Regions from separate parts of the Cobetia sp. 2AS genome, predicted to be linked through region 2. Evidence: riboswitches for the same ligand, from Rfam matches in the RefSeq annotation. Region 2 holds a riboswitch; the other holds the start of a gene.
What was found. Region 2 has a riboswitch for thiamine pyrophosphate ahead of QD356_RS03100 (ABC transporter ATP-binding protein). Riboswitches for the same ligand answer to the same signal wherever they lie in the genome.

Region 1 (6,043 bases), on a different contig from region 2:
AGGCAGCAGCACGGAGCTCTCCTCAAGTTCAGCCTTTCAGCTTCGGGCTTCTGTTCCAGCCCTCTGCCCTAGCCCTCTATCCTCCCAGCCTATGGCCCAGCACTTTGGCCCAGTCTGGCGTTCCAGGGCGTAGTGTGTGGCATGACGGGGCCCCAAGGCGTCAATTTTCTTTTCGACTTCTGATTGTTTTTCTCCAGTGCAATCAAGCAACTGCATCAACCAGGGCGTACAGACCAGTCGTTGCGATGTTTTTGATGTTGCAGTGCAACAAAGACTGTCTTATGCTGCGTTGCAGCGAGGATGGAACCTGGTCGATAGCACTATCTGACCGCGACGGCTTGATAGTGACGGCTTGATAATGATGGCTCGGTCACTACGGTGCACCAGCCCGGTTCAGTCCTGATAACCGAACGGAGCAACGCTCCGGTTCATTTCAGCGTGATGCCAATACCCTGGAGGGTGCCTACATGTTCAATGCCAACTTCGAGAAGTCCGCTCAGCAGTTCGACGATATGTTCCTGTCTCCGCTGCGTGCGTTCAGCGCTCTGAGCATCGATTACAGCGAGAAGCTGATCGGCGCACAGATGGAACTGACCAAGTCCTATGCTGATGCTTCCCTGACCCAGGCGCGTTCCATGCTCGAGATCAAGGACAGCGAAGGTCTGAAGAACTTCGTCAAGGAGCAGCAGGAAACCGTCAAGACTCTGGGCGAGAAGCTGCAGAACGACACCCAGAAAGTGGTCGAGCTGAACCAGGAATACGCCAAGAAAGGTCAGGAACTGGCAGAAAGCAACGCCAAGTCCGCCTCCGAGGCCATGCAGAAAGTCGCCAAGTAAGCGACTGCTGCCGACGCTCTCAGGCGAGCGTCCCCAACGCCCATCCGGTCTTCCGGGTGGGCGTTCGCGTGTCTGGAGTATTGCTGAGCAGGTGGGGAGGCGCGCGATGCTAGCGGCGAGCGCTGCCTTGGGCCACAATGACCTGCCACGCCGACGGTGATTGCCGGCGGCATTTATTCGATCAGTGACAGGTGATAGACATGGCACAGGCCACAGCGCGTCATATTCTCGTTTCCAGCGAAGAACAGTGTGCAGCTCTCAAGACCGAAATCGAGAACGGCCGCGATTTCGCTGATGCCGCTCGCGAGCACTCCTCCTGCCCGTCCGGCCGCAGTGGCGGCGACCTGGGTGCCTTCGGCCCGGGCATGATGGTCAAGGAATTCGACGAAGTCGTGTTCAGCGCCCCGATCAACACCGTGCAGGGCCCGGTGAAGACCCAGTTCGGTTATCACCTGCTGGAAGTTACCAGCCGCACGTGAGCCTTCTGTCACGCTCATGAGATGTCATGAGCGTTTGGCAGGATGTGACGAAAACGCCCCGGCCATCACTGGTCGGGGCGTTTTTTGTGGCTTAGAAAGTCAGCTTTCCTGTGTATCAGGCGCTCGCCTAGACCTCCTGATAGAGCTGGCTGCCTTCACGCTTGAACTTGTCGGCCTGCTCCTGCATGCCGGCCATCACGCTGTCGGCATCGCCGGTCAGGCCATGCTCATTGGCGTAATCACGCACTTCCTGGGTGATCTTCATCGAGCAGAACTTCGGCCCACACATGGAGCAGAAGTGGGCGACCTTGGCCGAGTCCTTGGGCAGCGTCTCGTCGTGGAAGCTGCGCGCGGTGTCCGGGTCCAGGCCGAGATTGAACTGGTCTTCCCAGCGGAACTCGAAGCGCGCCTTGGAGAGCGCATTGTCACGGCGTTGCGCGCCCGGGTGACCCTTGGCCAGATCGGCGGCATGTGCGGCGATCTTGTAGGTGATGATGCCGGTCTTGACGTCGTCCTTGTTGGGCAGGCCCAGGTGCTCCTTGGGGGTCACGTAGCAGAGCATGGCGCAGCCGAACCAGCCGATCATCGCGGCACCGATGCCGGAGGTGATGTGGTCGTAGCCCGGGGCGATGTCGGTGGTCAGCGGGCCGAGGGTGTAGAAGGGCGCCTCGTCACACTCGCTGAGCTGCTTGTCCATGTTCTCCTTGATCAGGTGCATCGGCACGTGACCCGGGCCCTCGATCATGACCTGGACATCGTGCTGCCAGGCGATCTTGGTCAGCTCGCCGAGCGTCTCGAGCTCACCGAACTGGGCGGCGTCATTGGCATCGGCCACCGAGCCCGGGCGCAGGCCATCGCCCAGTGACAGGCTGATGTCGTAGGCCTTGCAGATCTCGCAGATGTCCTCGAAGTGGCGATAGAGGAAGCTTTCCTCGTGATGCGCCAGACACCACTTGGCCATGATCGAGCCGCCGCGCGAGACGATGCCGGTCACGCGACTGGCGGTCAGCGGCACATAGCGCAGCAGGACGCCGGCGTGGATGGTGAAGTAATCGACGCCTTGCTCGGCCTGCTCGATCAGCGTGTCGCGGAAGATCTCCCAATCGAGGTTCTCGGCCACGCCATCGACCTTCTCCAGCGCCTGATAGATCGGCACCGTGCCGATGGGCACGGGAGAGTTGCGCAGAATCCATTCACGGGTCTCGTGGATGTTGGCGCCGGTCGAGAGATCCATCACGGTGTCGGAACCCCAGCGGATCGCCCAGGTCATCTTGTCGACCTCTTCCTCGATGGAGGAGGTGACCGCCGAGTTGCCCAGGTTGCCGTTGACCTTCACCAGGAAGTTGCGGCCGATGATCATCGGTTCGCTTTCCGGGTGATTGATGTTGGCGGGGATGATGGCGCGACCACGTGCGACTTCCTCGCGCACGAAGTCCGCGGTGATCTCCTCAGGCAGGTTGGCACCGAAGCTGTGACCCGGGTGCTGGTGACCGAGGATGGCCTCGACCGCTTCACTGCCTTGATATTCGTCGCGCAGCGCGATGCGACGCTGATTTTCGCGAATCGCGATGTATTCCATCTCCGGGGTGATGATGCCCTGGCGCGCATAGTGCAGCTGGGTGACATTCTTGCCCGGCAGGGCACGACGCGGGCGGTGGTCCAGCTCGAAGCGCAGTGACGACAGGCGCAGGTCGGCCTGGCGCACGCGGCCATATTCACTGCTCAGCTGATTGAGCTGTTCGGTATCACCGCGTTCCTCGATCCACTTCTCGCGCAGCGGCGCCAGACCCTGGCGGATGTCGATCTCGACCGCCGGATCGGTGTAGGGGCCGGAGGTATCGTAGACGACGATCGGGGGGTTCTCTTCCAGACCGCTGGAGGTCTGGGTCGGCGAGCAGCCGATCTCGCGCATGGGCACGCGGATGTCCGGGCGGGAGCCTTCGATATAGATCTTGCGCGAGCCGCTCAGCGGCGCGATGGCGGCGGCGTCGACCTGTGCTTCGCTGGCGAGGTGGCGGCTGCCATCCTTGCGACCGGCACGCGCGCGTGCCTTGGGGGCAGCATCAGGCTGCGAGCCGAGCGGTGACTCGGCGGCGTTGATGGCTTGCGGGTCTTGTGTCGTCGGGGCAGTGCTCATGCAGGTCTCCTCAAAGGGCGACGTCACGGCTGACGTCATCATGGGAAGACCGTGCGCAGGGAGAGGATGGTCGTCGCCGACTCCTTGCCAACAGGTGGCCCGGGAGCGAGGCGGCCGCGCGCAGCGGCTGGCCATCAGCTTGATTCCTACGCCGGTCCTAACCGGTTCAGGTTCCACGGGACCCCTTGCTGGCAAGCTCGCGCGTCAGGGCGGCGAAGCATGCATGCAGGATCTCAGCCGGTTCCACCGGCACCCCGTCAAGCGTGTTCAGATTTCAATGCGAGAGGGTGTTGCCCGAAGCGTCAGGCTTGCCCCGGGGAGCATTCTCGCATCCAGGCTCTGTTGGCCTGTCAGCCATGCCATCCGTGGAGGATGGCGTCATCCCGAGCGGCTCATGGCGAGCGCCGGGACGTCAGTCTGTGATGCCTCAAGCGCGATCGAGGCCCATCTGCCAGAAGTCGATCTCGAGTCGCGTGGCGTCCCGGAAGACATCGACCAGTTCACCCAGTCGGCGCTCCGAGACCTCCGAGAGACGCGCATCCAGCCATTCACGCTCGGCTTCGACGGCTTCCTTGAAGTCATCGCTTGAGTACATCGCGATCCAGTCCGCGTATGGATTGTTCTCGATCTCGGTGGTGTCCTGATCGAGCAGCCACTCGGCGATCTCGCCGTAGCCGATCAGGCAGGGCGCGAGCGCCACGTGAAGATCGAGCAGGTCGCCGCGCTGGCCGCAATCGAGCACGTAACGGGTATAGGCCAGGGTGGCGCGCGATTCCGGCAGCTCGCTCAGGTCATCCTCGCTGATGCCCCACTCGCTGCAGTAGCCGATATGCAGATCGAGCTCGGTATTGAGGATGGTGTCGAGACTGGCCGTGGCCTGACGCAGCTCCGCGAGGGTGCGGCTCTTGTAGGCGGCCAGCGCCCAGGCGCGCGCGAAGTGGATCAGGAACAGGTAGTCCTGCTGCAGGTAATGGCGGAAGGACTCCTCCGGCAGACGACCTTCGCCCAGTTGGCGAACGAAGTCGTGCTCGAGATAGTCACGCCATTCCTCGGCGCAGGCACTGGTCAGGTCGTTGAAACTAGGCATGACGCATCCCTCGGTGAGCGTGCTGACGACCCGTGATGGGGCGACAGGTCTCTGGCGCAAGCGTGGCCAGTACCGGAACAGGAGCAGGGGAAAAGCGGGGGAGGTGCCGACAGTCACCGTGAGAAAGTGGTGACGATATCGAGTGGCATCGCTTCGCGCTTGATCCCTACGCCGGTACTAGCCGGATCAGGTTCGGCGGGATCGTCATTCACGCAAGGACATTGCCTGCGCATGACATCTCAGCCGGTCTTACCGGCACCCCGTCAAGCTGTGACATATGAGTCACGATGCAGCGAGTGTAACAGCCCTGCAGCGCAGAAGAAGGGCAGTGTGAGCAAAAATGCATACGACTTTGGGAGGCATGTCGAACGTGTGAAGAGCCTCAAGCGGGCTTATTTATGGAAGCCTCAAGCGGCAATGTTGGCCATGAGTGCCGGCAGGTGGCGCGCCAGTCGCGCAAGGTCACGTGGCTCATCGACATCCCAGCTGACCGGCAGGCAAGCGGCCGTTCTCCCGGCCTTGGCCAGCAGCTCTAAAGTGTCCCGGCAGACATGGGCATGACTCCAGCGGGGCAGCAGAAAGGCTTGCGGGCAGGGCGCCTTGAGGCCGATCAAGCCATAGCCGCCATCGTCGGTGGGCTGCAGCACCGCGTCGTGAGTGCGCAGTCTATGGGCTGCCTCGCGCAGACGCTGGCTGTCCAGCGCCGGCAGGTCGGAGCCCATCAGCAACACCGGCCCCTCGGGCAGATGTCGGGCCATGGCCCGGGACATTCGCTCACCGAGCTCCCCCTGTGGCTGCGCCTCGAAGGTGAGGTCGGCAGAGGCATCGACAACGCTTCGCAGCCGGGCTTCCAGCGCTACCCGCAGAGCCGCCTGTTCAGGTGCCTGACTCGACGGCTCGGCAGAGGGCGTCAGCATCACCACTACCTTGCCGAGGCGCGCGGCGCAGGCGTGGTCAACGATATGGCTCAGCATCCGCGCATAGAGTCGAGCTGCGCCCTCGGGGCCGAGTGCGGGGATCAGGCGTGTCTTGCAGTGGCCGGCGATGGGCAGGCGACCGAAGATGATGAGAGTCGGGCGCACCTCTGACGCGGCATCAACTGTGGGCAAGGTAGGCAATGCCGTATCACGCATGGGGCATGCCGCGCTGCTCACAGGCCTGCGCTGCGGCGCGATAGCCGTAGAGGCGTGCCAGACGTGCAGGGGAGACGCCACACCAGGCCGCCAGCCGCAGTCCCCACATCTTGACGATGGTGCGCCAGACGCCATGGGTCTCCCAGCGCCGACCGCTGGTCGTGACGCGCGCCGTCAGGTTCATTGGCGGGGTCAGATGCTTGAGCTGGGCACTCAGCCAGACATCTTCCATCAGTGGCATGTCGGCAAAGCCGCCGATGGCCTCGAAGGTCGAGCGCTGCACGAACTGGGACTGGTCGCCCGTGCTGATGCTGGTCAGCCGCGAGCGCAGATTCATCATGGCGGCGATCATCGGTAACCACGGCGACTCG
Region 2 (6,043 bases):
CCAGAGTGCCGTGCAGCATCTGAGTTCTGCCGCCGGCAGCTATGTAGGCGCCGGACTGCTGGTCAGCACGCCGAGCGGCGCGTTGGAGGGCATGCCGCTGCTGGTCGCGGTGCTGATGATCGCGCTGGTGATTCAGCCGCTGCAGATTCTGTGGCTGTCGCGTCGCCTGGCACGCCGCTAGCGCTTGTGGAATAGGCACAAGACGGCGAGAGTGAGCCGGTCCTGAACCCAAAACGCCCTGTCGGAATCTCCGGCAGGGCGTTTTGCATTGGGCGCGCTCAAGCGCTCAGCGTCTCAGGGCGCGTTGACGTCGACGGCCAGGTGGCTCAGCGACTGGCGCTTCTTGATCATGCCGCGCTCGAACAGGAAGTCCTCGAAGTCACGGTAGCGGCCGGCATCCAGCGCGGCAGGACGCAGCGCGAAGCGCGGCAGGGTGGCGTACCAGGCTTCCTTGTTGAGCTCGGTATCCAGTGCCGGGTCGGAGTCGCGGAACATTTCCCAGCCCTGGTCCGGGTGATTGATGATCCAGGCGGTGGCTTCGCCGACGGCGGCGAGGAAGCCGGCGTACTGGGTCTGCTTGCGCTCGTAGCTGTCGCTGTTGGCGACGAAGATCAGCTCGTCATAGGTCGGCACGCCTTCTTCCTCGATGTAGAAGGCGCGGCCCTTGACGCCTTCCTGGGCCATCTGGGCCAGCTCGAAGTTGCGGAAGGCGCCGGTGACGGCATCGACCTTGCGCGTCAGCAGTGACGGCGTCAGCGAGAAGTTGACGTTGGTCAGCGTGATGTCATCCAGCGTCAGGCCGCTGTGCTGCAGCATGGTGGATAGCAGCACTTCCTCGACACCGCCGACCGAGTAGCCGACCCGCTTGCCCTTGAGGTCGGCGATCGACTGGATGTCGCTGTCGGCGCGTACCACCACCACATTCAGCGGCGTGGCGACCAGGGTGCCGATACGTACCAGCGGCAGGCCCTGATCGATCTGCAGGTGCAGCTGCGGCTGATAGCTGATGGCGATGTCGACGCGCTCGGCGGCGGCCAGCTTGGGCGGCACGCTCGGGTCGGCGGGGGCGATCAGCTCGACATCAAGGCCGTGCTTCTTGAACAGGCCCAGCTCCTGCGCCAGCACCAGCGGGGCGTGGCCGGGGTTGGTGTACCAGTCGAGCATGACCTTGAACTGCGTCAATGGCTGCTCGGCGGTGGCAGCGTCCTTGGTAGCGTCATTGGCAACGTCCTTGGAGTCAGCATCAGCGCTCTGTTCGTCGCTGGCGGCTGGCGGGGCATCCGCGGTCGGTTCAGTACCGTTCTTCGCCTGTTCGGCGGCGCCGGCGGTCGCTTCGACGGCTTCCTGGCTTGCCACCGGCGCCGAGGCGGCCGAGTCGCCGTTCACTCCGACCTCGGCCTGTTGAGCGACGATTTCCGGCGCTGACTGGGTGCTGGTGGCGGGTTCTGCCTCGGCGGCGTGGGCCGACATGGCGGTGGCTGGCAGGCTGCTCAGGCACAGCGTGGTCAGCAGGGTGGCGAAGGCGGTGGACAGCAGTGAGGCACGCGGTGAACGTGTCGGCTGCGCTTTGCGCCGTGGCGCCGATGACGAAAGAGACATGGCGGAGTTCCTTGTGATCACAGGGTAGTGGTGCTGCCGTTCGTGGGCGGCAGTCGTCAGGCTCATGCAATTTGTGTCGAGCGTCGTTGCGTCTTTCGGTAACGCGATCTTGCGGTCATGCGGTCATGCAGTGTCTGCCCGAAGGCCAGTCGTCTTGACCCGGGTGTATCAGCTCAGGCGTGTCAGCTCAGACGTGTCAGCCGGTCGCGGTGCCATGGCATCAGGGCGCGCAGCAGCGCATCCAGCGAGAAATAGAGCAGCAGGGAGAAGGCGACCAGCACCAGCAGGGCGGCGAACATCAGGTCGATTTCCATGCGCGCGTTGGCGTTGAGCATCAGATAGCCCAGCCCCTGACTGGCACCGGCCCATTCCCCGATGACGGCGCCGATGGGGGCGGCGGTCGCGGCCATGCGAATGCCGGAGGCCAGTGCCGGCAGCGCGGCGGGCAGCTGGATGTGGATCAGTCGGCGCCATGGGCTGGCACCCAGGGTATGGGCAAGATCCAGCCAGCCCTGTCGGGTCTGACGCAGGCCGTCGTAGCCGGTGGAGGCGACCGGGAAATAGATGATCAACGTCGCCATCACCACCTTGGACAGCATGTCATAGCCGAGCCACAGCACCAGCAGCGGCGCGATCGCGAACAGCGGTATCACCTGGCTGATCAGCAGCATCGGCAGCAGCGTGCGGCGCAGGCGGGGAATGAAGGCCAGCGCCAGCGCGGTGGCAAGGCCGAGCAGAATGCCCAGCACCAGCCCGGCCAGTATCTCGCTGATGGTGACGCCAGCGTGATGGGCCAGCAGCGGCGCCTTCTGGATCAGTACCTCGAGCACGGCCTGCGGTGTGGGCAGAATGTAGGGTGGTACGGCGGTGACGGCAATGATCAGCTGCCACAGCCCCAGCAGGAGCAGCGCGCTGATGACGAGGTGACGCATGGCGTGCAGACGTTTCATGCGGCCTCCTCGCTATCACGCAGGCGGGCGATCAGTTGCGCCTGCGCCGGTGGCAGGGCCGGGTCATCCAGCGGCACCGGGCGTGCGGCGCCAAGCCCCGGCAGGCGTTCCAGCTCGGCGCCGTGGCCCGGGATGCGCGAGGGGCGCAGCACCAGCAGTTGATCGGCAAGGCGCAATGCCTCCAGCGGGTCATGGGTCACCATCAGGACGGTGCGGCCCCTGAGCAGGCGGCTGGCCAGATCATGCAGCTCCAGACGGGTGATGGCATCCACCGCCGAGAACGGCTCATCCATCATCACGACCGGTGCCTGCTGGTAAAGCGTGCGGGCGAGGGCGACGCGCTGGCGCTGACCGCCGGAGAGGGCGTCCGGCCAGGCCTGCTCACGGCCCTCAAGCCCGACCGCGGCCAGCAGCTCATGGGCAAGCTTGCGATTGCGCGGCCGCCGGCGCAGGTCATCGCCCAGCCACAGGTTGTCGATGACGCGCCGCCACGGCAGCAGCAGGTCCTGCTGCGCCATCCAGGCCACGCGGTCGGTCAGCGGCTGACCGTCATCGGTGGCGAGGTCGAGCTGGTGGAGGTCTGACATCTCCAGGCCGGCCAGCAGGCGCAGCAGCGAACTCTTGCCGCAGCCGGAGCGCCCAAGCAGTGCCGTCCAGCTACCGGCCTCCAGACGCGCGGAAATATCGCGGAACAGCGTGTGGCCGGCGTAATCGATTCGTGCGTTGTTGAGGGTGAGTCCCAGCGACACAGGCAATTCCGTGGTCAGGCGGCGTGCCGGCAGGAGGAAGCAGGTGACGCGCCATGCAGGGCACGCGTCGGGGATTCCCTCCGCCGGTATCAACCGGATCAGGTTCCAGGGGTTGTCGCGCGACGTATCGCTGCGGCTCTCAGCCCATCCTCGGGCACCCCCATCCAGGCCGACAGTGTAACGTCACTGTCTTGCCGGTGTCTTGTCCGACGCGGGTCAGGTGGGCAGGGCAGGCGGGCAGGGCAGGCGGTGGCTTTCCTGAGTGGGGCGAAACGGACTATGCCGATGTGCCACGCCTTGGGTATGCTGAGGTTTACTGTAACAAGACGTGTAGCCCAAGGAGATCATCATGCCCGACACACCGGATCTCTCGACCTGTTCCAGTTATCCCGTTCCCCCGCGGCGGCCGAGCACGGCTGAGGCCGTTGGCGAGCCGCGTCCCGTGCCCAGGGGCTGGCCCGAGGAGTCACTGACCCGCCGGCTCTCGACCTATCTGGGCCAACCGCTCGAGCCGCTGGCACTCGCCTGGCCGGATAGCGCCAACTGGCTATGGCGCCAGCGTGGCGGCACGCCCGGCCTCATCAAGCTGGCGCGCACCGGCCCAGACCATGACCCCTTCTGGCGCGCCATGCGCGGGGTCTTCGGCGCCGATCGCTGGGCGACCCCGGAGGGCCTGACGCGACTGGCGGGCGCCTTGCCCGCGCGCCTGCCGATTCCGCCGCTGCCCCTGACCTTTCTCGGGCGTCTCGATGGCGCGCCCATCTGGCACCTGCCGTGGTCCAGCGGGCAGCCGAGTGATCTCAGCATCACCTTCTGTGAGCTGCTGGGCGACCAGCTCGGTCGCCTGCATCAGGATACGGTGTCGGGCTTCGGTCAGCCGCTGGCGCAGCCAATGCCGCTATTGCACTGGAATACCCGTGTCACGCGCTTTCTCGCCCATCACCCGCGTTGCGCGGAACTCGGCACGCTGCTCAAGCGCACCTTCCCGGCACCGACTCGCGCGGTGTGGTGTCTGCCGGACATGCGCGCCGATCAATACCTGTGCGCTGCCACCGGCTGGGTATGGAGCGATTGGGAGGCGCTGGTGTGGGCACCGATCGAGTTCGACTGGGCGCTGGTGGAGTTGCTGCTGGAAACGCCGGAGCAGCGTCAGGCCTTCATGAAGGGCTATTCGCGCCATGGGCGCATGATCGATCTCGATGGCCAGCGTGAGCTGTGTCGTGCGCTGTTGTGGGCGATGGAGGCCTTCGGTCCGCGGTCCTATGCTGAGCTTGCGGCAGCCCCGGCCTGGGTCTCGCCGCGCAGCCTGGCGTGAAATCCGCGTGCTGCACACTGCAAGTACATGAAAGGTGTGAAATTTCTCTGCAGCCCCATCGCTGACATGGAATACTGTGGGTGAGTCGTCGTGGACGTCACTCGAGATCTGATGTAGGGCTTGGCGGGGGAGCACTCGTGGTAGAGAACCTGAATTATTATTTCTTGCTGGCAGGCACGCTGATCGCCTTGAGCGTGTTGGCCAGCCGCGTCTCGGCGCGTCTTGGCATGCCGCTGCTACTGCTGTTCCTCGGCCTTGGCATGCTGGCGGGTGAAGATGGCGTGCTGGGCATCCAGTTCGACGACGCCTCATCCGCTTACATGATCGGTAACCTGGCGCTGGCGCTCATTTTGCTCGATGGCGGCCTGCGCACACGGCTGTCCACGTTTCGTGCCGGCCTGAAACCGGCGCTGGTGCTGGCCACCGTCGGGGTCTTCATGACCAGCGGCCTGGTGGGCCTTCTGGCCATGTGGCTGTTTGACCTCACCCTGATCGAAGGCCTGCTGGTCGGGGCCATCGTCGGCTCCACCGATGCCGCGGCGGTCTTCTCGCTGCTGGGCGGCCAGGGTGTCCACCTCAATGAGCGTGTCGGTGCGACGCTGGAAATCGAGTCCGGCACCAACGACCCGATGGCGATCTTCCTGACCATCACGCTGGCCGAGATCCTGACCGGTCAGCTCTCCGGTGTCGCGTCGGGCATCATGAGCTTCCTGCTGCAGTTCGGTGTCGGCGCCGCCATGGGCATCGCCGGCGGCTGGCTGATCGCCCGCCTGATGCGCTATCTGGACCTCGCGCCCGGCCTCTATTCGCTGCTGGCGCTGGCGCTGGGCTTGAGCCTGTTCGCCACCACCAACGAGATGGGCGGCAGCGGTTTCCTCGCCATCTATCTGTGCGGCCTGATGATCGGCAATCACCCCGGCCGGCATCTGGAGCACATCCTGCCGGTGCATGATGGTCTGGCGCATCTCTCGCAGATCGTGCTGTTCCTGATGCTGGGCCTTTTGGTCTCGCCCTCGACCATGCTGCAGTTCGCGCTGCCGGCCGCCATCCTCAGCGTGGCGTTGATTCTGGTGGTGCGCCCGCTGGCGGTCATCCTGTGTCTCAAGCCGTTCTTCCGCTTCCGCTGGCGTGAGTTGTGGTTCATCAGCTGGGTCGGATTGCGAGGGGCGGTGCCGATCGTGCTGGCGATCTTCCCGGTGATCACCGGGGTCGAGAATGCCGGTCTCTACTTCAATGTCGCCTTCTTCGTGGTCATCATCTCGCTGCTGGTGCAGGGCTCGTCGCTGGCGCCGATGGCGCGCAAGCTGAGGGTGGTGGTGCCACCGGGCGCACAGCCCAGTCGCCGCAACCTGCTCGGCATCATGCCGGTCAATGACTATGAGATGCTGGTCTATCGCGTCGACAACACGGCGCTGGAAGGCGTGGCGCTG

Region 1: another riboswitch for thiamine pyrophosphate. It lies ahead of thiC (phosphomethylpyrimidine synthase ThiC); the one in region 2 lies ahead of QD356_RS03100 (ABC transporter ATP-binding protein).

What each region holds. Positions count from the first base shown of each region.
Region 1 is NZ_JARWKQ010000004.1:48,352-54,394, reverse strand. Features, by position in the region: gene QD356_RS12085 (nuclease-related domain-containing protein) at 1-1, shown strand, start outside; gene QD356_RS12080 (phasin family protein) at 468-836, shown strand; gene QD356_RS12075 (peptidylprolyl isomerase) at 1,037-1,315, shown strand; gene thiC (phosphomethylpyrimidine synthase ThiC) at 1,443-3,452, opposite strand; TPP riboswitch at 3,579-3,719, opposite strand; gene tenA (thiaminase II) at 3,880-4,539, opposite strand; TPP riboswitch at 4,686-4,812, opposite strand; gene QD356_RS12060 (TIGR04282 family arsenosugar biosynthesis glycosyltransferase) at 4,947-5,648, opposite strand; gene QD356_RS12055 (TIGR04283 family arsenosugar biosynthesis glycosyltransferase) at 5,665-6,043, opposite strand, start outside.
Region 2 is NZ_JARWKQ010000001.1:721,323-727,365, forward strand. Features, by position in the region: gene QD356_RS03085 (MFS transporter) at 1-181, shown strand, start outside; gene QD356_RS03090 (ABC transporter substrate-binding protein) at 295-1,599, opposite strand; gene QD356_RS03095 (ABC transporter permease) at 1,782-2,549, opposite strand; gene QD356_RS03100 (ABC transporter ATP-binding protein) at 2,546-3,298, opposite strand; TPP riboswitch at 3,357-3,470, opposite strand; gene QD356_RS03105 (hypothetical protein) at 3,648-4,613, shown strand; gene QD356_RS03110 (potassium/proton antiporter) at 4,751-6,043, shown strand, end outside.